DNA from 4 places in the Photorhabdus laumondii genome. Region 2 is predicted to be linked to each of the others. Evidence: predicted binding sites of a transcription regulator. Region 2 holds the regulator's gene; each other region holds the start of a gene.
What was found. Region 2 encodes PurR, which represses purine synthesis genes. Its sites were predicted from a motif close to CANGCAAACGTTTGCNTG; they were not measured.
Positions count from the first base shown of each region.

Region 1: a site for PurR is predicted at 2,701-2,718, ahead of purH (bifunctional phosphoribosylaminoimidazolecarboxamide formyltransferase/IMP cyclohydrolase). Genes of this name have one in related genera too.
Region 3: a site for PurR is predicted at 2,421-2,438, ahead of glyA (serine hydroxymethyltransferase). Genes of this name have one in related genera too.
Region 4: a site for PurR is predicted at 1,188-1,205, ahead of guaB (IMP dehydrogenase). Genes of this name have one in related genera too.

Region 1 covers NZ_CP024901.1:533,346-538,503, reverse strand. The annotation lists rRNA gene PluTT01m_RS02535 (23S ribosomal RNA) at 1-382, opposite strand, end outside; tRNA gene PluTT01m_RS02530 (tRNA-Glu) at 570-645, opposite strand; rRNA gene PluTT01m_RS02525 (16S ribosomal RNA) at 728-2,272, opposite strand; gene purH (bifunctional phosphoribosylaminoimidazolecarboxamide formyltransferase/IMP cyclohydrolase) at 2,985-4,574, shown strand; gene purD (phosphoribosylamine--glycine ligase) at 4,596-5,158, shown strand, end outside.
Region 2 covers NZ_CP024901.1:3,045,494-3,050,651, forward strand. The annotation lists gene rnt (ribonuclease T) at 1-13, shown strand, start outside; gene PluTT01m_RS13385 (Grx4 family monothiol glutaredoxin) at 240-590, opposite strand; gene purR (HTH-type transcriptional repressor PurR) at 1,173-2,198, shown strand; gene punR (DNA-binding transcriptional activator PunR) at 2,205-3,113, opposite strand; gene punC (purine nucleoside transporter PunC) at 3,385-4,581, shown strand; gene cfa (cyclopropane fatty acyl phospholipid synthase) at 5,002-5,158, shown strand, end outside.
Region 3 covers NZ_CP024901.1:3,905,694-3,910,851, reverse strand. The annotation lists gene PluTT01m_RS17000 (regulatory protein RecX) at 1-330, shown strand, start outside; partial or broken gene hmpA (NO-inducible flavohemoprotein) at 986-2,179, opposite strand; gene glyA (serine hydroxymethyltransferase) at 2,548-3,801, shown strand; gene PluTT01m_RS16985 (3-phenylpropionate MFS transporter) at 4,121-5,158, shown strand, end outside.
Region 4 covers NZ_CP024901.1:3,213,144-3,218,301, reverse strand. The annotation lists gene xseA (exodeoxyribonuclease VII large subunit) at 1-1,096, opposite strand, end outside; gene guaB (IMP dehydrogenase) at 1,269-2,735, shown strand; gene guaA (glutamine-hydrolyzing GMP synthase) at 2,809-4,386, shown strand; gene PluTT01m_RS28260 (helix-turn-helix domain-containing protein) at 4,593-4,730, shown strand; gene PluTT01m_RS13945 (Eco57I restriction-modification methylase domain-containing protein) at 4,740-5,158, shown strand, end outside.

The DNA of each region.
Region 1 (5,158 bases), 2.5 Mb from region 2:
TCCCGCCTTACTCATCGAACTCACAGCCATACCATCTTCGAGTACGGGGCTGTCACCCTCTCTCGCCGGCCTTTCCAGACCGTTCCTCTGATGCTATCGCTGATGCAGGTTCTGGGCTCCTCCCCGTTCGCTCGCCGCTACTGGGGGAATCTCGGTTGATTTCTTTTCCTCGGGGTACTGAGATGTTTCAGTTCCCCCGGTTCGCCTCATTAACCTATGAATTCAGTTAATGATAGTGCAACGCATTGCACTGGGTTTCCCCATTCGGACATCGCCGGCTATTACGCTTCATATCAGCTTACCGACGCTTTTCGCAGATTAGCACGTCCTTCATCGCCTCTGACTGCCTAGGCATCCACCGTGTACGCTTAGTCGCTTAACCTCACAACCCGAAACTGTCTCGGACTGTTCAGCTTGAGAGACACCTCAACAATACCTCGGCGATATTATTGAGTATTTCAATTTTTCAGCTTGTTCCAGATTGTTAAAGAGCATCTATCGCTAAACAGATTCGCTTAAATCCGCTTAAAGATAACCTGACAACGCCTTTCACCCGTCATCCCGCAATATGGCGTCCCCTAGGGGATTCGAACCCCTGTTACCGCCGTGAAAGGGCGGTGTCCTAGGCCTCTAGACGAAGGGGACCCGCAGGTCAGCTTCGCAGACTCATTTGCACTCTATTTTCATCAGACAATCTGTGTGAGCACTGCACTCAACCTCTCTCAGGTAAGGAGGTGATCCAACCGCAGGTTCCCCTACGGTTACCTTGTTACGACTTCACCCCAGTCATGAGCCACAAAGTGGTCAGCGCCCCCCTTTCGGTTAAGCTACCGACTTCTTTTGCAACCCACTCCCATGGTGTGACGGGCGGTGTGTACAAGGCCCGGGAACGTATTCACCGTAGCATGCTGATCTACGATTACTAGCGATTCCGACTTCATGGAGTCGAGTTGCAGACTCCAATCCGGACTACGACAGACTTTGTGTGTTCCGCTTGCTCTCGCGAGGTCGCTTCACTTTGTATCCGCCATTGTAGCACGTGTGTAGCCCTACTCGTAAGGGCCATGATGACTTGACGTCATCCCCACCTTCCTCCGGTTTATCACCGGCAGTCTCCTTTGAGTTCCCACCTTCACGTGCTGGCAACAAAGGATAAGGGTTGCGCTCGTTGCGGGACTTAACCCAACATTTCACAACACGAGCTGACGACAGCCATGCAGCACCTGTCTCTCAGTTCCCTAAGGCACTTCGCTGTCTCCAGCAAATTCTGAGGATGTCAAGAGTAGGTAAGGTTCTTCGCGTTGCATCGAATTAAACCACATGCTCCACCGCTTGTGCGGGCCCCCGTCAATTCATTTGAGTTTTAACCTTGCGGCCGTACTCCCCAGGCGGTCGATTTAACGCGTTAGCTTCGGAAGCCACCGTTCAAGACCGCAACCTCCAAATCGACATCGTTTACAGCGTGGACTACCAGGGTATCTAATCCTGTTTGCTCCCCACGCTTTCGCACCTGAGCGTCAGTCTTCGTCCAGGGGGCCGCCTTCGCCACCGGTATTCCTCCACATCTCTACGCATTTCACCGCTACACATGGAATTCTACCCCCCTCTACGAGACTCCAGTCAACCAGTCTTAGATGCCATTCCCAGGTTGAGCCCGGGGATTTCACATCTAACTTAATTGACCGCCTGCGTGCGCTTTACGCCCAGTCATTCCGATTAACGCTTGCACCCTCCGTATTACCGCGGCTGCTGGCACGGAGTTAGCCGGTGCTTCTTCTGCGGGTAACGTCAAAGTCCAGCCCTCTTCAGGCTAAACCCTTCCTCCCCGCTGAAAGTACTTTACAACCCGAAGGCCTTCTTCATACACGCGGCATGGCTGCATCAGGCTTGCGCCCATTGTGCAATATTCCCCACTGCTGCCTCCCGTAGGAGTCTGGGCCGTGTCTCAGTCCCAGTGTGGCTGGTCATCCTCTCAGACCAGCTAGAGATCGTCGCCTAGGTAGGCCATTACCCTACCTACCAGCTAATCCCATCTGGGTTCATCCGACGGCGTGAGGCCCTTTCAGGTCCCCCACTTTGGTCTCGCGACATTATGCGGTATTAGCCACCGTTTCCAGTGGTTATCCCCCGCCCTCGGGCAGATCCCCAGACATTACTCACCCGTCCGCCGCTCGTCAGCAAAAGTGCAGGCACTTTCCTGTTACCGCTCGACTTGCATGTGTTAGGCCTGCCGCCAGCGTTCAATCTGAGCCATGATCAAACTCTTCAATTTAAAGTTTGATGCTCAAAGAATTCTGACTAATTATTTCGTAATGAATTAACTGTTGTTCACTCTTCAAGACTTTAAAACGTATTTTTTTGTGATACGGTCTTGTGAGTGCCCACACAGATTGTCTGATTAATTGTTAAAGAGCAGGCTGACATAAAAAATAACATTCTCGTTCAGCCGGGCTGCGTATACTACGCTGTTCGCCCGCAGAGTCAAGCGCTTATTGCGCCGGTTCTCTGCCCGACCTCACAATGTTTATCAGCGTTGTGTCGGTCAGTGGTGGCGCATTATAGGGAATTCTTTGACGCTGGCAATAATTATTTTGAAAAAAATTGATCGTTTGATTAATTCCACAGCAAAGCTCTACTTTATACCTACTTACCAACAGATTTATCCACATATGGCTAGTTGGATGAAAATTTATCGAGCATCACGCAAACGTTTTCGTTACAATTCGGTGGTTAAAATCATCAAGCGATTTTATCTGACTATACTGAAATGTTATTGCAGTGCCCATTTTTTATGTCCTGGTATATACCCTATGGATTTCAAGATGCATCGCGACGGCAAGGAAGCGAATCCCCGGGAGCATAGCGAACGATGTGACCGGGGTGAGCGAGTGCAGCCAACAAAGAGGTAACTTGAAAGATAACGGGTGTAGTGGGTTCTTCCCAATAACATGTTACTGCCTTACAAAATCCAAGGGATCAAATCAATGCAACAGCTTCGTCCAATCCATCGTGCCCTGCTTAGCGTTTCCGATAAATCAGGGGTTGTTGAATTTGCAAAAGCCTTATCTCAACGCGGTGTCGAATTGCTTTCTACTGGTGGCACAGCGCGTTTACTCGCTGAGTCAGATCTAAAGGTTACTGAAGTTTCAGACTACACCGGTTTTCCTGAAATGATGGATGGCCGTGTTAAGACGCTGCATCCTAAAGTACATGGCGGAATCCTTGGCCGCCGCGGACAAGATGATGAAATCATGGCACAACACCAAATCTCACCGATCGATATGGTGGTTGTGAATCTATATCCATTCGCTCAGACCGTAGCTAAACCAGATTGTACTTTGGCAGATGCCGTTGAAAACATTGATATCGGTGGTCCAACTATGGTTCGCTCTGCGGCTAAGAACCATAAAGATGTAGCGATTGTGGTAAATAGTAAGGATTACAAAAAAATCATTGAAGAGATGGATAACAATCAGGGGTCATTAACACAATCAACCCGCTTCGATTTAGCCATTAAGGCTTTTGAACACACCGCGGCTTATGACAGCATGATTGCTAACTATTTTGGCAAGCTGGTTCCTCCTTATCATGGTGATACGACTCAACCATCAGGACGTTTCCCTCGTACTCTGAATTTGAATTTCATTAAAAAGCAGGATATGCGTTACGGTGAGAACAGCCACCAAGATGCTGCATTCTATATAGAAGAGAATCTTTCTGAATCATCCATTGCAACTGCAACTCAGTTACAAGGTAAGGCTCTTTCCTATAATAACATTGCTGATACCGATGCAGCGCTGGAATGTGTTAAGGAATTCGTGGAGCCTGCATGCGTTATTGTTAAGCACGCTAACCCATGCGGTGTAGCCATTGGTAAAGATATCCACGAAGCTTATGATAGCGCATTCAAAACAGATCCAACCTCCGCTTTCGGCGGTATTATTGCTTTCAACCGCGAACTTGATATTAAAACTGCACAAGCCATTATCGACCGTCAATTCGTCGAGGTAATTATTGCCCCCTCAGTAAATAAAGATGTCTTACCTGTGCTGGCAACCAAGCAAAATATCCGCGTTCTGGTATGTGGTGAATGGGAGGACCGGGCTGCTGGCCTTGATTTTAAACGAGTTAATGGTGGCTTACTGGTACAAGATCGCGATCTTGGTATGGTTGCAGTAACTAACCTACGTGTGGTTTCCAAACGTCATCCCACCGAACAAGAAATGAAAGATGCTCTGTTCTGCTGGAAGGTCGCTAAGTTTGTCAAATCTAATGCCATTGTTTATGCAAAAAATGATATGACCATTGGTATTGGTGCTGGCCAAATGAGCCGTGTCTATTCCGCAAAAATTGCGGGGATTAAAGCAGCCGATGAAGGCTTGGAAGTCCAAGGATGCGCAATGGCGTCTGACGCCTTTTTCCCATTTCGTGACGGCATTGATGCCGCTGCGGCTGTCGGCGTAAGTTGCATTATCCAACCCGGCGGTTCAATCCGTGACGACGAAGTAATTACCGCGGCTGATGAACACGGTATTGCTATGATTTTCACCGGCATGCGCCATTTTCGCCACTAATCAATAGCAGGAGTTAATCTGATGAATATTTTAATTGTTGGTAGCGGTGGACGCGAACATGCGCTGGCATGGAAAGCAGCTCAATCTCCTTTAGCTGATAAAATCTATGTCGCTCCAGGAAATGCAGGAACTGCTCTGGAAAGCAATCTTGAAAATATTGATATCTCAGCGACAGATATCAACGGCTTGTTAGTATTTGCACAAAGCCATGATATTGGGCTGACTATCGTCGGCCCTGAAGTACCATTAGTGTTAGGTATCGTCGATGCATTCCAAACAGCAGGGTTGACTATTTTTGGTCCAACTCAGGCAGCCGCTCAATTAGAAGGTTCAAAAGCATTTACCAAAGATTTTCTAGCACGTCATCAAATCCCAACTGCGGCTTATCAGAATTTTACAGCTATCGAACCCGCTCTTGCCTACCTAGATAAAGTCGGCGTTCCTATTGTTATAAAAGCTGACGGATTGGCTGCGGGTAAAGGTGTGATTGTTGCGATAACACGGGAAGAAGCCCAGTCCGCCATAAAAGATATGCTAGCCGGAAATGCGTTTGGTGATGCAGGCCATCGTATTGTTATTGAAGA
Region 2 (5,158 bases):
AAAAACTGGATAAATAGCTGAACGGCTAGATTAATATAATCAAATCTAAACAATAATCCCCCCATATATCAACATATGGGGGGATAGCATAATATACCCGTTATCCTTCAAGTTGCCTCTTTGTTGGCTGCGCTCGCTCACCCCGGTCACATAGTTTGCTATGCTCCCGGGGATTCACTCTCTTGCCGTCGCGATGCATCTTGAAATCCATTGGGTATAATCTGTAAGTAATTAAAAAATTACTCTGTCGCGTTTTCGCCCTGAGAACGACATTTATCAGCAGTTTCTTTGATTAATGTTTGTAGCTCACCACGCTGATACATTTCAATGATAATATCGCATCCACCTATCAACTCACCTTCCACCCAAAGCTGAGGAAAAGTTGGCCAATTAGCATATTTTGGCAACTCTGCACGAATATCTGGATTTTGCAAAATATCTACGTAAGCAAAACGTTCACCACACGCAGATAAAGCCTGAACCGCCTGCGCAGAAAAGCCACAATTTGGCAATTTAGGAGAACCTTTCATATACAATAAAATCGGGTTTTCTTTAATTTGGCGCTCAATCTTCTCAATAGTAGTCGTCATTTTTATTTCCTTTAAACCAACAGCCCGTTGATAACCAACATCGTCACGATATTGCGGAGAATACCATTTTCTCTCACTAATATGTATCCTGATCTCTTCGTATCCTGACACAGATGACATCATTTTCACGGTTATTTATCGTAGAGGTTGTTAAAAGCGGTGGCAGAAAGACAAAGAGCAGATAAAGAAACTATCTGCCCAATTTTTAAATCATCTAGCCCGTTCAAAACATCAGGCAAAGATCAAGCAAAGAGCGGCAAAAATGGCAATCATCACCAACGTGCTGACAGCAGTAAATAAACCAAGCTTCAAATCGGTATTCATAGAGCCTCCTCAGAATAAAAAGTTTATAGTGACAAAAACCAATCTATTGAGATGGTTAATTGCCCTTACATAAGGAAAAGCATAAATAGCGATTACCACCCATTTTATAACACTGATTATTGCTTTCACTTTTGAGCCAGATCAGACAAAATCCAGAATTTATCGCTAACTTATTGCTAGCCCCTTGATGTAAAGGGTTAGCAAGCGATTAACAAAGCGTTTTAAATTTAGACCAAAAGGTCAGGAGTCTTTCACCTCATGGCAACGATCAAAGATGTGGCTAAGCACGCTGGCGTCTCAACCACTACTGTATCCCATGTTATTAATAAAACCCGCTTCGTCGCTGAAGATACTAAAGCTGCTGTTTGGGCTGCTATTAAGGCACTGAATTATTCACCCAGTGCCGTTGCTCGCAGTCTGAAAGTTAACCACACAAAATCGATCGGATTACTGGCAACGTCCAGTGAAGCCCCCTATTTTGCTGAAATCATTGAGTCTGTTGAAAACAGTTGTTATAGCAAAGGCTATACGCTGATTTTATGTAACTCACACAATAACATTGATAAACAGAAAGCCTATCTCGCCATGCTGGCCCAAAAACGTGTGGATGGACTGCTAATTATGTGTTCAGAATACCCGGAACAGCTATTGGGAATGTTGGAAGATTATCGCAATATTCCAATGGTCGTCATGGATTGGGGACAGGCCAGAAGTGATTTCACCGATACGATTATTGATAATGCATTCCACGGCGGTTATCTGGCTGGTCGTTATCTTATCGAACGTGGTCATCGTGATATTGGTGCGATCCCCGGCCCTCTGGCACGAAATACCGGCGGTGGCCGTCATCAAGGATTCTTAAAGGCGTTAAAAGAAGCCAACATTCCGATCAAAGAAGAGTGGGTTATTCAGGGGGATTTTGAACCAGAATCGGGCTATAAAGCCATGCATCAAATCTTGAATCAAAAACAGCGCCCGACTGCGGTTTTCTGCGGCGGAGATGTTATGGCTATGGGGGCGATTTGTGCTGCTGATGAATTAGGACTGCGCGTCCCACAGGATATTTCTGTCATCGGTTATGACAATATACGCAACGCTCGTTATTTCTCTCCGGCATTGACCACCATTCATCAGCCAAAAGAACGACTGGGGCAGATGGCGTTTTCCATGTTACTGGACAGAATAATCAATAAACGTGAAGATGCACAAACTATTGAAGTACATCCACGCTTGGTTGAGCGACGTTCTGTCGTGGATGGTCCATTTGTCGACTATCGTCGTTAATCCGTTTTATTCATCTTGAAGCCATTCAGCATTAAGAGTTTCACTATCGCCAAGATAGTCAAGCAGCCAACTTAATGCTGGAGAATGGCTGTTTTGAACCCATGCCAAACAACATGGACTGTCTGGTAAAGGCTGTTCCAATTCCAGCACGGCGAGTTTATTCTGCCGAATAAGCGGCATTGCCCTATGTTTAGGCACCATTCCCACACATAATCCCTCGTTTAGACAAGACAAACCGGATTCCCAATCAGGAACCACCAACCGGCGCTGATTATCCAGATTCCAGGTGTCACGCTTCGGTAAATTACGGGATGTATCTTCAAGGCACAAACTGGGATAAGGCCGCATTTGGTCATCAGATAACAGACCCGGCAACTGAGTCAGCGCATGGTCAGCGCTAACCACACATAGCCAAGGCATAAACCCCATATCTCGGAAACTATACCTTTCCCCGACTGGAGCTACCCGGGTTGCACCAATTGCAACATCAACTCGACTATTCACCAGCGCGTCCCACACACCATTAAACACTTCCTGATGAATAAAAAGTTCTATATCAGGAAAATGGTGGTAGAAATCAAGAATAAGCTGGCGACTACGCTCTGGTTTGACAACGAGATCAATAGCAATACTAAATTGCCCTCTCCAGCCGTTTGCAATTTGTTGACACTGATGACGAGTATCAATCATTTTTTTGATAACAGAGCGAGCCTCCTTGATAAACATAGCGCCTGCCTCAGTTAATTCTACATCCCGATGACGACGCTCAAACAACGAAACAGCAAGCCACTCTTCCAGTTGTCTTACGGTATAACTGATCGCAGAAGGGACACGATGAAGCTCCAATGCAGCCGCACTAAAACTGCCTGTTCTGGCAACCGCATCCACAACTTCAAGTGAATATTCTGACCACATAATTTTACCTTTCAATTTTTTTCACAGCACTATGCAAATATTACCATTTCACAAGTAAAAATCACGACATATAGAATATGTGTCAATATTGTTATCTACCTATACCCTATGGATTTCAAGGTGCATCGCGACGGCAAGGGAGCAAATCCCCGGGAGCATAGCAAACTATGTGACCGGGGTGAGCGAGTGCAGCCAACAAAGAGACAACTTGAAAGAAACGGGTATATCACTGCAAATTATTTCAATCATGATATTCAAAGAGAGTAATCAAATGAAAAACTCAAGTCAGTTCATGTTCTACCTTGCAGGCTTGAGTATGCTAGGTTATCTGGCCATTGATATGTATCTGCCAGCATTCGGCACTATGCAACAAGAATTAGCGACATCGGCAGAAGCAATCAGTGCCAGCCTAAGCATCTTTCTTGCAGGTTTCGCCTTCGCTCAACTTTTGTGGGGACCTCTTTCAGATCGCTTTGGCCGAAAGCCGATTATCATCACCGGGCTATCCCTGTTTTCTATTGGCTGTCTGGGTATGATGTGGGTAACAGACGCCACCCAACTTTTAGTTTTGCGTTTTATCCAAGCCGTAGGTGTTTGTTCAGCCGCCGTCTCATGGCAAGCATTAGTTATTGATCGTTATGAAGCCAATCGTACCAAACGTGTTTTTGCAACGATTATGCCTCTGGTTGCGCTCTCCCCTGCCTTGGCACCTTTGATGGGAGCCTGGCTGTTACAACATGGCGGCTGGCGCATAATTTTCCTAGTCTTACTGGCAATTACATTATTACTGTTGTTTTTTACTCTGTTCTTGCAAGAAAATCGCAACAACCGTGAAACTCAAGTGCAAACAAATAATGTCTCTTTCCTTACGCTATTAAAATCACCGCTATTTAGTGGCAATGTTCTGATATTTGCATCATGCAGCGCCGGCTTTTTTGCCTGGTTAACAGGCTCACCTTCAATTCTCGGTGAGATGGGATATACCCCGGACGACATTGGTCTGAGTTATATTCCTCAAACGCTAGCCTTTATCGTTGGAGGTTATGGATGCCGCAGTATTTTAGCCAAAATAAAAAGTGATATTATTTTCCCTTATCTGTTAATTGGCTATGCTATCAGTATGATTGTGCTCTATTTAATTGCAAAATTTGACGAGCCAACGCTATTCACTATTCTGGTACCTTTTTGCTTTATGGCTGCAATGAATGGCGCGTTATACCCAATTGCAGTAGCAAACGCTTTATCCGCTTATCCACAAGACAGTGGAAAAGCCACTGCATTACAAAACACGCTTCAATTAGGACTCTGTTTTATTGCCAGTCTGATTGTATCAGCATTTATCAACAATCCACTTATATCCACAACCACTGTTATGGTTTCTACCGTTGTTCCAATGGCATTAGGATATTTTATACAGTGGAAAAAAAACGCTGATCGCTGCATTCAAACAGTTGAACAAAATTCCTGATATTAATCAGATTATTATCTCAATAAAGGCTGCTAATTATCAATTAATCGCAGCCTTTATTTATTAATTGATAAAACAATTTTACGCTTTTATACTCAATACATTCCCTATTATAAATATACCCGTCATCTTTCAAGTTGCCTCTTTGTTGGCTGCACTCACTCACCCCGGTCACATAGTTACCTATGCTCCCGGGGATTCGCTCCCTTGCCGTCGCGATGCATCTTGAAATCTATAAGGTATAACCTGGAATTTGAGGTTTTCAGGAGCAATGACTGCCCCATTAAACTCATGGATTAGTCATCTTTAAGGTTTTTTACTTTGATTCTTTGTTATTTTTTGCATTTTGCGTCTTAGCATCCTGCTTTGCTAGCTAAAACGAGCTCCTCAGTATTCCATCACCCTAACGTTGGAGAGTATATGAGTTCATCTTGTATTAAAAACCCGAAAACAGCCATTAACTCCTGGCAGAGAATGACCAATGAGATGCTAGAAGAAGCAGGTGTTCAAATTAATGGTCACAACCCTTATGATATCCAGATAAAAAACGCTAATTTCTATAAAAGAGTTTTACAAC
Region 3 (5,158 bases), 860 kb from region 2:
ACGGAAAACAGAGAGAATATCGACAGGGCGTTGTCGAGACTGGGTGAGTGTGGTTATCTGGATGATAACCGCCTGATTGATAAACATGTTCGAAAAAAACATGGCCCGGCCAGAATCAAACAGGAGATCAGGCAAAAAGGTTTTTCTCAGGAGTTGGTCGAGCAGATGCTGGAGAAAGTGGATGTGGACTGGTATGCCATGGCAAGGGACCTGAAAGTCAGTAAATTTGGTGATGCGGTGGTATCAGAAGCCAAAGAAAAAAACAAACAGATTCGCTACCTCCAGTACAAGGGGTTTTCGATGGACATGATATTTGAGGCGTTAAGCTGATCATGGTTGTCAGAGCCCCATCCAAGACAAATGTCGTCATATTGTAGCTTCGCTCCCATTACCCCGTGTTGTGGGTAGGACACGATCTCCAACAAGCAAATGAACGACTTCGTTTCTGGATTTGAGAACAATTTGTTCGTGGCCCTGCGCTATCTGGAACATCAGCAACAAAAATGTGGAGCCACACCGTCGTATTCAGGCCAAACTGTAGCGTCTTTTGTCGGAGTACCGTCCAGGTTCCTCTTTACTATGAACAAGGGAAAATAAAGCAGCCCTGTTAGAATGGGCTGTTAGAACTGAATCAGTACAAATAATTAAAGTAACTTCCGTATTACATCTCATTTATTCAATTTTAATCGCTAATATATTAACTCATTTAATATATCTATCATTATAACTAAACATGAGAATAGTCAAATCCGAGAGATTTATTTTATGAAAATGAATCGTAAGGAGCTGACGTCCAATAGGACGGGCTCCACGATAAACAAACGCCATAAGGTCTCTAAGATAATGATGAATTGGTTTTTTCAGTCATATTAAGCACATTCAATAAACATGAATATCAGAACCCCATAAATTAAAAATAGTTTCTGTTCAGTTCACTTTATTGGCTATTATCACCCTATAACGTTTTTAATATTAAGTTGAAAATTTAAATCACTTTATGTGGACCAAAACATTCATAGTGAATAAATTGTTTATCTATCCCCATATCTAATAACTGCTTCGCGACATATTGCATAAAGGCGACTGGGCCACAGAAATAGAAATGCATTCCTTCTGTTTTCAACGCCTCATTCAGAACCGTCAGATCCATAAAACCTTTGTGTTGATAATGAATACCTTGTTGATCTTCATCCCTTGGTTCGCGATACCAAATTGTGCCAGCAAAATTCGGCATTGCTTGCGCGATCGCTGCGACTTCATGGCTAAACGCGTGATGACCGCCGTGTTCCGCCGCATGTAACCAATTAATCGGGCTATTGTGATTTTGCTGGTGGAGGTGATACAACATGCTCATCATGGGAGTCAGGCCAACCCCCGCAGAAATTAAAGTAACCGGCGTTTCTGGTTTAATATCAAGGAAAAAATCACCGCGTGGGGCGGTCAGCCAGACGGTATCGCCTTCTTGCATCTTATCGTGCATATGGTTGGAAACGATTCCTTGTGGCTCACGTTTAATCGCAATCCGGTAGCTGGAGCCGTTTGGTGCTGCCGTTAGTGAATACTGGCGAATTTCTCGGTTAGCAAAACTATCATCTTGCAGATAAATACTTAGATATTGGCCAGGCTTATAGTCCATTACTTTCCCACCATCTTGTGGTGCAAATTCAAAGCTGCAAATGACCTCACTTTTTACTTCTTTCCGGTTGATACGGAATGGGCGTAAACCACGCCAGCCACCATCTGTTAATTCACCACTATGATAGATTTGCTCTTCACGATTGATAAAAATATCAGCGAGCACACCGTAAGCTTTTCCCCAGGCGTCCAGAATTTCATTTCCCGGCTGGAACATTTCATTCAACGTTGCCAGCAGGTGAGTACCGACAATCTGATAATGCTCTGGTTGAATATTCAAACTCGCGTGTTTATGAGCGATCTTTTCCACTGCGGGTAGTAGTACCTTTAAGTTATCAATATTGGCTGCATAGGCGCAGATCGCATTGAACAAGGCTTCACGTTGATCGCCGTTAAGCTGATGGCTCATATTAAAGATGTTTTTCAACTCAGGATTATGTTTAAACATCCGCTCATAGAAATGTGCTGTCAGTTTTGGGCCAGTCGCGGAAAGTAGGGGAATAGTTGATTTGACAGTTGCAATAGTTTGGTTATCCAGCATGGTGAAGCTCCTGAATTTCTTTCAAGTGGGTAATGAAAGTTATAACATGTAATTTAAATGCAACTTATACCCTTTTGGGGACTTTGTAAATATAACGTGTGGTCTTTATGGTGAAAAAAATGCCCCTAAAAGATATTTACACTAAGGAAAGGACTACTTTAGGTCATAAATTCCGACAAAATGAGGAAAAATGTAGCGTAATTTTCATTACACTATTTAGAACCGATACCTTGCTTGTAATGGATATGCAATCGTTTGCGTAAAATATTTTGTCAAGACTATCTCATTCGGTGAAAAGGGTTTACACTGTGTGCCATTCGGCCCTTTGGGGGTGTTGTTTGAAGAGAAGTTAGCTGAGTCAGGAGAACCCAATGTTAAAGCGTGAAATGAATATTGCTAGTTATGATCCCGAACTATGGCAGGCGATGGAGCAAGAAGTTGTTCGTCAGGAAGAACATATCGAGTTAATTGCTTCTGAAAACTATACCAGCCCAAGAGTTATGCAGGCACAGGGCTCTCAACTTACTAACAAATATGCTGAAGGTTATCCGGGTAAACGCTACTACGGTGGTTGTGAATATGTAGATGTTGTTGAACAATTAGCTATCGATCGTGCTAAGGCACTGTTTGGTGCTGATTATGCCAACGTTCAGCCACATTCTGGTTCTCAGGCGAATGCGGCAGTTTATATGGCTTTGCTGCAACCGGGCGATACGATTCTGGGGATGAATTTGGCACATGGTGGTCATTTGACTCACGGCTCTCCGGTTAACTTCTCTGGTAAGTTATACAACGTTGTGCCTTATGGTATCGATGAAAGCGGTAAAATCGATTATGACGATATCGCGGCACAAGCTGAAAAACACCAGCCAAAAATGATTATCGGTGGTTTCTCGGCTTACTCCGGTGTGGTTGATTGGGCAAAAATGCGTGAAATTGCAGACAGCATTGGTGCTTACCTGTTCGTTGATATGGCACACGTTGCTGGCCTAATCGCCGCAGGAGTGTATCCTAACCCGGTTCCTCATGCTCACATCGTTACTACCACGACGCATAAAACACTGGCGGGTCCACGTGGTGGTTTGATCTTGGCAAAAGGTGGCGACGAAGAGTTGTATAAAAAACTGAACTCTTCTGTATTCCCTGGTTGTCAGGGGGGGCCTCTGATGCATGTGATTGCAGGCAAAGCGGTGGCATTGAAAGAAGCAATGGAACCAGAATTCAAAGCGTATCAACATCAGGTTGCTGATAACGCGAAAGCGATGGTTGAAGTGTTTTTGGCTCGTGGTTACAAAGTGGTTTCTGGTAGTACAGAAAATCACTTGTTCCTGCTGGATCTGGTTGATAAAAACATCACTGGTAAAGATGCCGATGCTGCATTGGGTCGTGCAAATATCACGGTAAACAAAAATAGCGTACCTAATGATCCGAAGAGCCCATTTGTGACTTCTGGTGTGCGTATTGGTACACCTGCGATTACCCGCCGTGGCTTTAAACAAGCCGAAGCACGTGAATTGGCTGGCTGGATGTGTGATGTATTGGACAACATCAATGATGAAGTGACCATTGAAATGATTAAGCAGAAAGTTTTGGCTATTTGCGCAAAATATCCGGTTTACGCATAAATTAAAATTTTAATATACCCTATGGATTTCAAGATGCATCGCGACGGCAAGGGATTGAATCCCTGGGAGCATAGGTAACTATGTGACTGGGGTGAGCGAGTGCAGCCAACAAAGAGGCAACTTGAAAGATGACGGGTATAGCTCATTACAAAACCTGTTCCGGCTAACATCGTTTGCTTAAGTGAGATATTGAGGAGTGATGCGTGGATTTTCCCCCCGGGGGATATCCACTTCAAGATAACTCTCAATATCTTAATTTCTTGAGCTAATCAAGTTAGTTAAGGGCGGGTTTTTTTGCATTTTTTACCAGGGAGGACTAATGGTTATTCGATCGACGCGCTGGCTGGCGTTAGATTACTTCACATATTTCTTTTCTTACGGGATATTTTTACCTTTCTGGGCAATCTGGCTACAGGGTGAAGGTATAGAGCACGATATGATAGGGGTTCTATTGGGTGCAGGCTTGATTTCCCGTTTTTTGGGCAGTTTATTAATTGCACCTACAGTTAAAGATCCCGCAAAACTTATTTTTGCGCTACGTATATCAGCATTGATAACCTTTGTTTTCATTGTTGGCTTTACATTAGGAAATCATTGGGCGTGGCTCCTGTTCGTCATGGTTGGCTTCAATCTATTTTTTTCGCCGATGATGCCACTGAGTGATGCGCTGGCGGGAACATGGCAAAAGCAATTTCCTTTTGATTACGGCAAGATACGGGTTTGGGGTTCAATTGCCTTTATTATCAGTTCAGCATTAACCGGGGAATTAATCTCTGTCTGGGGACATCGTGCCATCCTCATCACGATATTGTTTAGCGTCTTCTCTACGCTGTTGGTGACATTGCTTAGGCCCTCTATCATGCCGGTTGGTGAAACCAAATCTGCCAAAGTGGATGTCGTGTCATTTAAACAGTTGTTGTCTGAAAAATCGGTACGTCGATTCCTATTATGTGTGGCTTTATTGCAAGGTGCCCACGCGGGATATTACAGCTTTAGTGCAATTTACTGGGAAAACGCGGGCTATTCTGCCTCGGTAGTCGGTTATCTTTGGTCATTGGGCGTAGTGGCTGAAGTCATTATTTTTACTCTGAGTAATCAATTATTTCGGCGCTGGAGTGCCCGTAATCTTCTGCTGCTTTCCGGTATCTGTGGTGTTGTTCGTTGGGGATTGATGGGAACATACACTTCATTGCCGGTGTTAATTATCGTCCAAATCTTGCATTGTGGTACGTTCACTGTCTGTCATTTGGCAGCGATGCGTTTTATCGGTGCGAGAAAGGAAGGGGAAATTGTGCGTTTGCAAGCGGCCTATTCTGCACTGGCAATGGGGGGCGGTATCGCTGTCATGACGGTAATT
Region 4 (5,158 bases), 170 kb from region 2:
GCTGAATTTGTTGACTATAGTGGTGGATTTGCTGGCTAGGTTCAGCGTACCAGAGCCGTTGTTGTAATTTTTCATAAGCCAGGCTGTTTTGCTTTAAGTACCGTTGCAAGCTGTCAGTGAGTCGCTGGCGTAAATTGACCAGTAAGTTTTGCTGACGCGCTAGTCGTAGATGAGGATGTTGTTGCTGTAAACGATGAGATAACAGACTGAAAATATGTTGTTTCTGGGCAAAGAAATAATCCATTGCCATTTCCAACCGCTGTTGTTGCGACTGAATTTGACGTAATAATTCGAGCTGATTACGGCTAACTAACTCAGCAGCCGCTGATGGCGTTGGGGCGCGTAAATCTGCCACAAAATCAGCAATGGTGACATCTGTTTCATGACCGACCGCACTGACTATCGGAATATCACTGTGAAAAATGGCTCTGGCGACACGTTCATCGTTGAAACTCCATAAGTCTTCCAGCGAGCCACCACCGCGCCCAACAATCAATACATCACACTCACGACGCTCATTAGCTAATTCAATAGCCCGGATAATCTGTAATGGTGCTTCTGCGCCCTGAACCGATGTTGGATAAATGATGATGGGTAATGATGGATCACGACGCTTTAAAATATTCAAAATATCATGCAGGGCTGCGCCACTGGTTGAAGTAATGACACCAAGCTGTTGAGCAGGGGATGGCAGGGGCTTCTTGTGGCTTTGGTCAAATAATCCTTCGGCATCAAGTTTTTGTTTCAATAATTCAAACTGTTGCTGTAACAGGCCATCACCAGCGGGTTGCATATTTTCAACAATAAGCTGGTAATCTCCTCTTGGTTCATAAAGCGTGATTATCGCGCGAACCAAAACTTGCTGACCATTTTGTGGCCTGAATGTTACCCGTTGATTGCTACTGCGAAACATTGCCGCCCGCACTTGGGCACGCTCATCTTTCAGCGTGAAATACCAGTGCCCGGAGGAGGGGTGAGAAAAATTGGATATCTCAGCGCTTAGCCAAATTCTGCCCATTTCCATTTCGAGTAGTTGTCGAACCGTCTGATTAAGACGACTGACAGAAAAAATTCCAGTATTAAAAGGTAGTGACATGTGAGAAAGATCAAATTTCAAAACAATAACTTAATATGCTGATACTAACGTTCATCATAAAGTAAGCAAGAAATTTTTTAATAAAATGCTGGAGGCAACCGATTACGTTCTGTATAATGCCACGGCAATATTTTATACCTTAAATTTTCAGCAGCTTGGTGAGATATTGCTTATGTTACGAATTAAAAAAGAAGCTTTAACCTTTGATGATGTTCTGTTAGTTCCTGCCCACTCTACTGTTTTACCTAACACTGCTGACCTGTCTACTCAACTGACTTCCTCCATTTGTCTGAAAGTTCCTATGTTATCTGCCGCTATGGATACCGTCACCGAATCCGGTTTGGCTATCGCGTTGGCTCAGGAAGGTGGAATGGGTTTTATCCATAAAAATATGTCCATTGAGCGTCAGGCAGAAGAAGTTAGCCGAGTCAAAAAACATGAGAGTGGTGTTGTGACAGATCCCGTCACAGTGGCACCTGAAACAACGCTGCGTGAAGTTAAAGAATTGACAGAACGTAATGGTTTTGCGGGTTATCCGGTTGTCACTGAAGGAAATGAGTTGGTTGGTATTATTACTGGCCGTGATGTACGTTTCGTTACCGATTTGGATCAGCCTGTTACTGCGGTAATGACGCCTAAAGCGCGTCTGGTGACAGTAAAAGAAGGTGAAGCCCGTGAAGTTGTGTTGCAGAAAATGCACGAAAAACGTGTTGAAAAAGCGCTGGTAGTTGATGAAAACTTTCATCTGCTTGGCATGATCACGGTTAAAGATTTTCAGAAAGCAGAACGTAAACCAAACGCCTGTAAGGATGCACGTGGTCGTTTACGTGTTGGTGCCGCGGTTGGTGCCGGTGCTGGCAATGAAGCGCGTATTGATGCATTGGTTGCTGCTGGTATTGATGTTCTGCTGATTGATTCCTCGCATGGTCATTCTGAAGGGGTGTTGCAACGTATCCGTGAAACCCGTGCTAAGTACCCGAATCTACAAATTATTGGTGGTAACGTGGCGACTGGAGAAGGCGCAAAAGCGCTGGTAGCGGCTGGCGTCAATGCGGTTAAAGTCGGTATTGGTCCCGGTTCTATCTGTACTACCCGTATTGTTACTGGTGTAGGGGTACCACAAATTACCGCTATCTCTGATGCCGTTGAAGCGCTGGAAGGCACCGGCATTCCAGTTATTGCTGATGGTGGTATTCGTTTCTCTGGCGATATTGCCAAAGCCATCGCCGCGGGAGCGTCGTGTGTTATGGTGGGCTCTATGTTGGCAGGGACAGAAGAATCACCAGGAGAAATTGAGCTCTACCAAGGACGTTCATTTAAATCTTATCGTGGTATGGGATCATTGGGGGCGATGTCCAAAGGCTCTTCTGATCGATATTTCCAAACTGATAATGCCGCAGACAAACTGGTGCCGGAAGGTATTGAAGGCCGTGTTGCCTATAAAGGCTTGCTGAAAAACATTGTCCATCAGCAAATGGGAGGCTTGCGTTCCTGTATGGGGCTGACTGGCTGTGCAACTATTGATGAGTTGAGAACCAAAGCAGAATTTGTTCGCATCAGTAATGCCGGTATTCAGGAAAGCCACGTTCACGATGTCACTATCATCAAAGAGTCTCCAAACTACCGGTTAGGTTTGTAATCCATATTTATTGTGGCCCATATAAGGGCCACTTATCTTTATTTGTTACTTGTTTTTTTGGAATTCACCGCACATGACAACTAATATCCATCAGCACCGCATTCTTATCCTTGATTTTGGTTCGCAATATACTCAATTGATTGCTCGCCGTATCCGTGAAATCGGGGTTTATTGTGAACTTTGGGCATGGGATGTCACTGAAGAGCAAATCCGCGAATTTAACCCAAGCGGCATTATTCTTTCCGGTGGCCCGGAAAGTACCACAGCACAAGGAAGTCCACGTGCTCCTGAATATGTTTTCAACGCTGGCGTTCCGGTTCTGGGGGTCTGCTATGGCATGCAAACGATGTCAGTACAGTTTGGTGGTAAGGTAGAAGATTCTACTGAGCGTGAATTTGGGTATGCTCAGGTTGAGATTAAAGCGGAAAGTGCATTATTCCGTGGGATCCAAGATTCATTAAATGAGCAAGGTAAACCATCATTGGATGTATGGATGAGTCACGGTGATAAAGTTACTGCAATTCCCGAGGACTTTATCACTATCGCCAGCACTGATACCTGTCCATTTGCCATCATAGCAAATGAAGAAAAACGTTTTTATGGCGTGCAATTCCACCCGGAAGTCACTCATACCCATCAGGGACAGCGTATATTGGAACGTTTTGTACTGGATGTATGCCAATGTGAAGCGTTGTGGACGCCTGCTTCTATTATCGAAGATACCGTTGTACGCCTGCGTGAACAGGTTGGTGAGGATCACGTTATTTTGGGGCTGTCCGGTGGTGTTGATTCCTCTGTCACTGCATTGTTACTGCATCGTGCAATTGGTAACCGCCTGACCTGTGTATTTGTTGATAATGGTTTACTGCGTTTGAATGAAGCCACTCAAGTGATGGAAATGTTTGCCGGCAAATTTGGACTGAATATTGTTCATGTTCCCGCAGAAGATCGCTTCCTGACTGCACTGGCTGGCATTAATGATCCGGAAGAGAAGCGTAAAACAATTGGCCGTGTGTTTGTTGAAGTCTTTGATGAAGAGGCGAGCAAACAGGCTCAGGTTAAATGGCTGGCACAAGGCACTATTTACCCAGATGTTATCGAATCAGCGGCATCTGCGACCGGCAAAGCACACGTTATCAAATCTCATCATAACGTAGGTGGTTTGCCGGAAGAGATGAAATTGGGTCTGGTGGAACCGCTGAAAGAGTTGTTCAAAGATGAAGTACGTAAAATTGGTTTGGAATTGGGATTGCCTTATGACATGTTGAACCGTCATCCATTCCCAGGCCCAGGTTTGGGCGTTCGTGTACTGGGTGAAGTGAAGAAAGAGTACTGCGATCTGTTACGGCAGGCTGATGCTATTTTCATCGAAGAGCTGCACAAAGCTGATTTGTACAATAAAGTCAGTCAGGCGTTTACCGTATTCTTGCCAGTTCGCTCCGTGGGTGTGATGGGGGATGGTCGTAAATATGACTGGGTTGTTTCGTTGCGAGCAGTAGAAACGATTGATTTTATGACCGCACATTGGGCGCATTTACCATACGATTTCCTAGGCCGGGTTTCTAACCGGATCATCAATGAAGTCAATGGGATATCAAGAGTTGTCTATGATGTCAGCGGCAAACCACCTGCGACTATTGAGTGGGAATGATCCCGAATCCGGCATAGACTGGCACTAAAGTGTTGTGGCGGCTGGATCGACTCGGGCGTAGCCTCGCCGATCTGATGCAGATCGTGGCTGACCTTGAGCAGCGCAGCGGGCAGATTGGTTTTCCATGTGTTCGCGGCACTGGCCGAGTTCGAGCGCGGCTTAATCCGGGAGCGGACGCAGGCCGGGCCTGTGGCTGCAAACCGAAGCTGGACGACCAGCAGGTGCGCGAGATCAAAGCCCTGTTGCGCGATCCCGATATTCAGGTGGCCGAGGTGGCCCGCCGTTATGGCGTGTCCCGAACCACACTTTACAAGCATGTCGGCGTCATCACGCCGCGCCAATGAGGATTTGGGATGACCCAACAACTAGACGCCGCAAACAGCGTGCGCAGCAAGGTTACTCCTAGAGCTGTTGCAGTGCCTGTATGTCCCGTCACGGCAGCGACTGAGGCTTTGGCGACAGAGGGCGGGCTCGAAGCCCGAGGGGCCATTTTCACGCGCTTTGAGGTGGTGGATTTCATTCTCGACTTGGTTGGTTACACAGAGGATCAACCGCTTCACGAAAAGCGGCTTTTGGAGCCGTCATTTGGTGGTGGCGACTTTCTGTTGCCGATCATTGAGCGGCTACTGAGTGCATGGCGGGCAGCAAGGCCGAGCGGTTCCGCGCTCGACGAACTAACCGATGCAATCCGGGCGGTGGAATTGCACCACGAGACCTTTAAGAGCACCAAAGCTGCCGTTGTCACACTGCTCAGGCGGCAAGGGATCGCTGC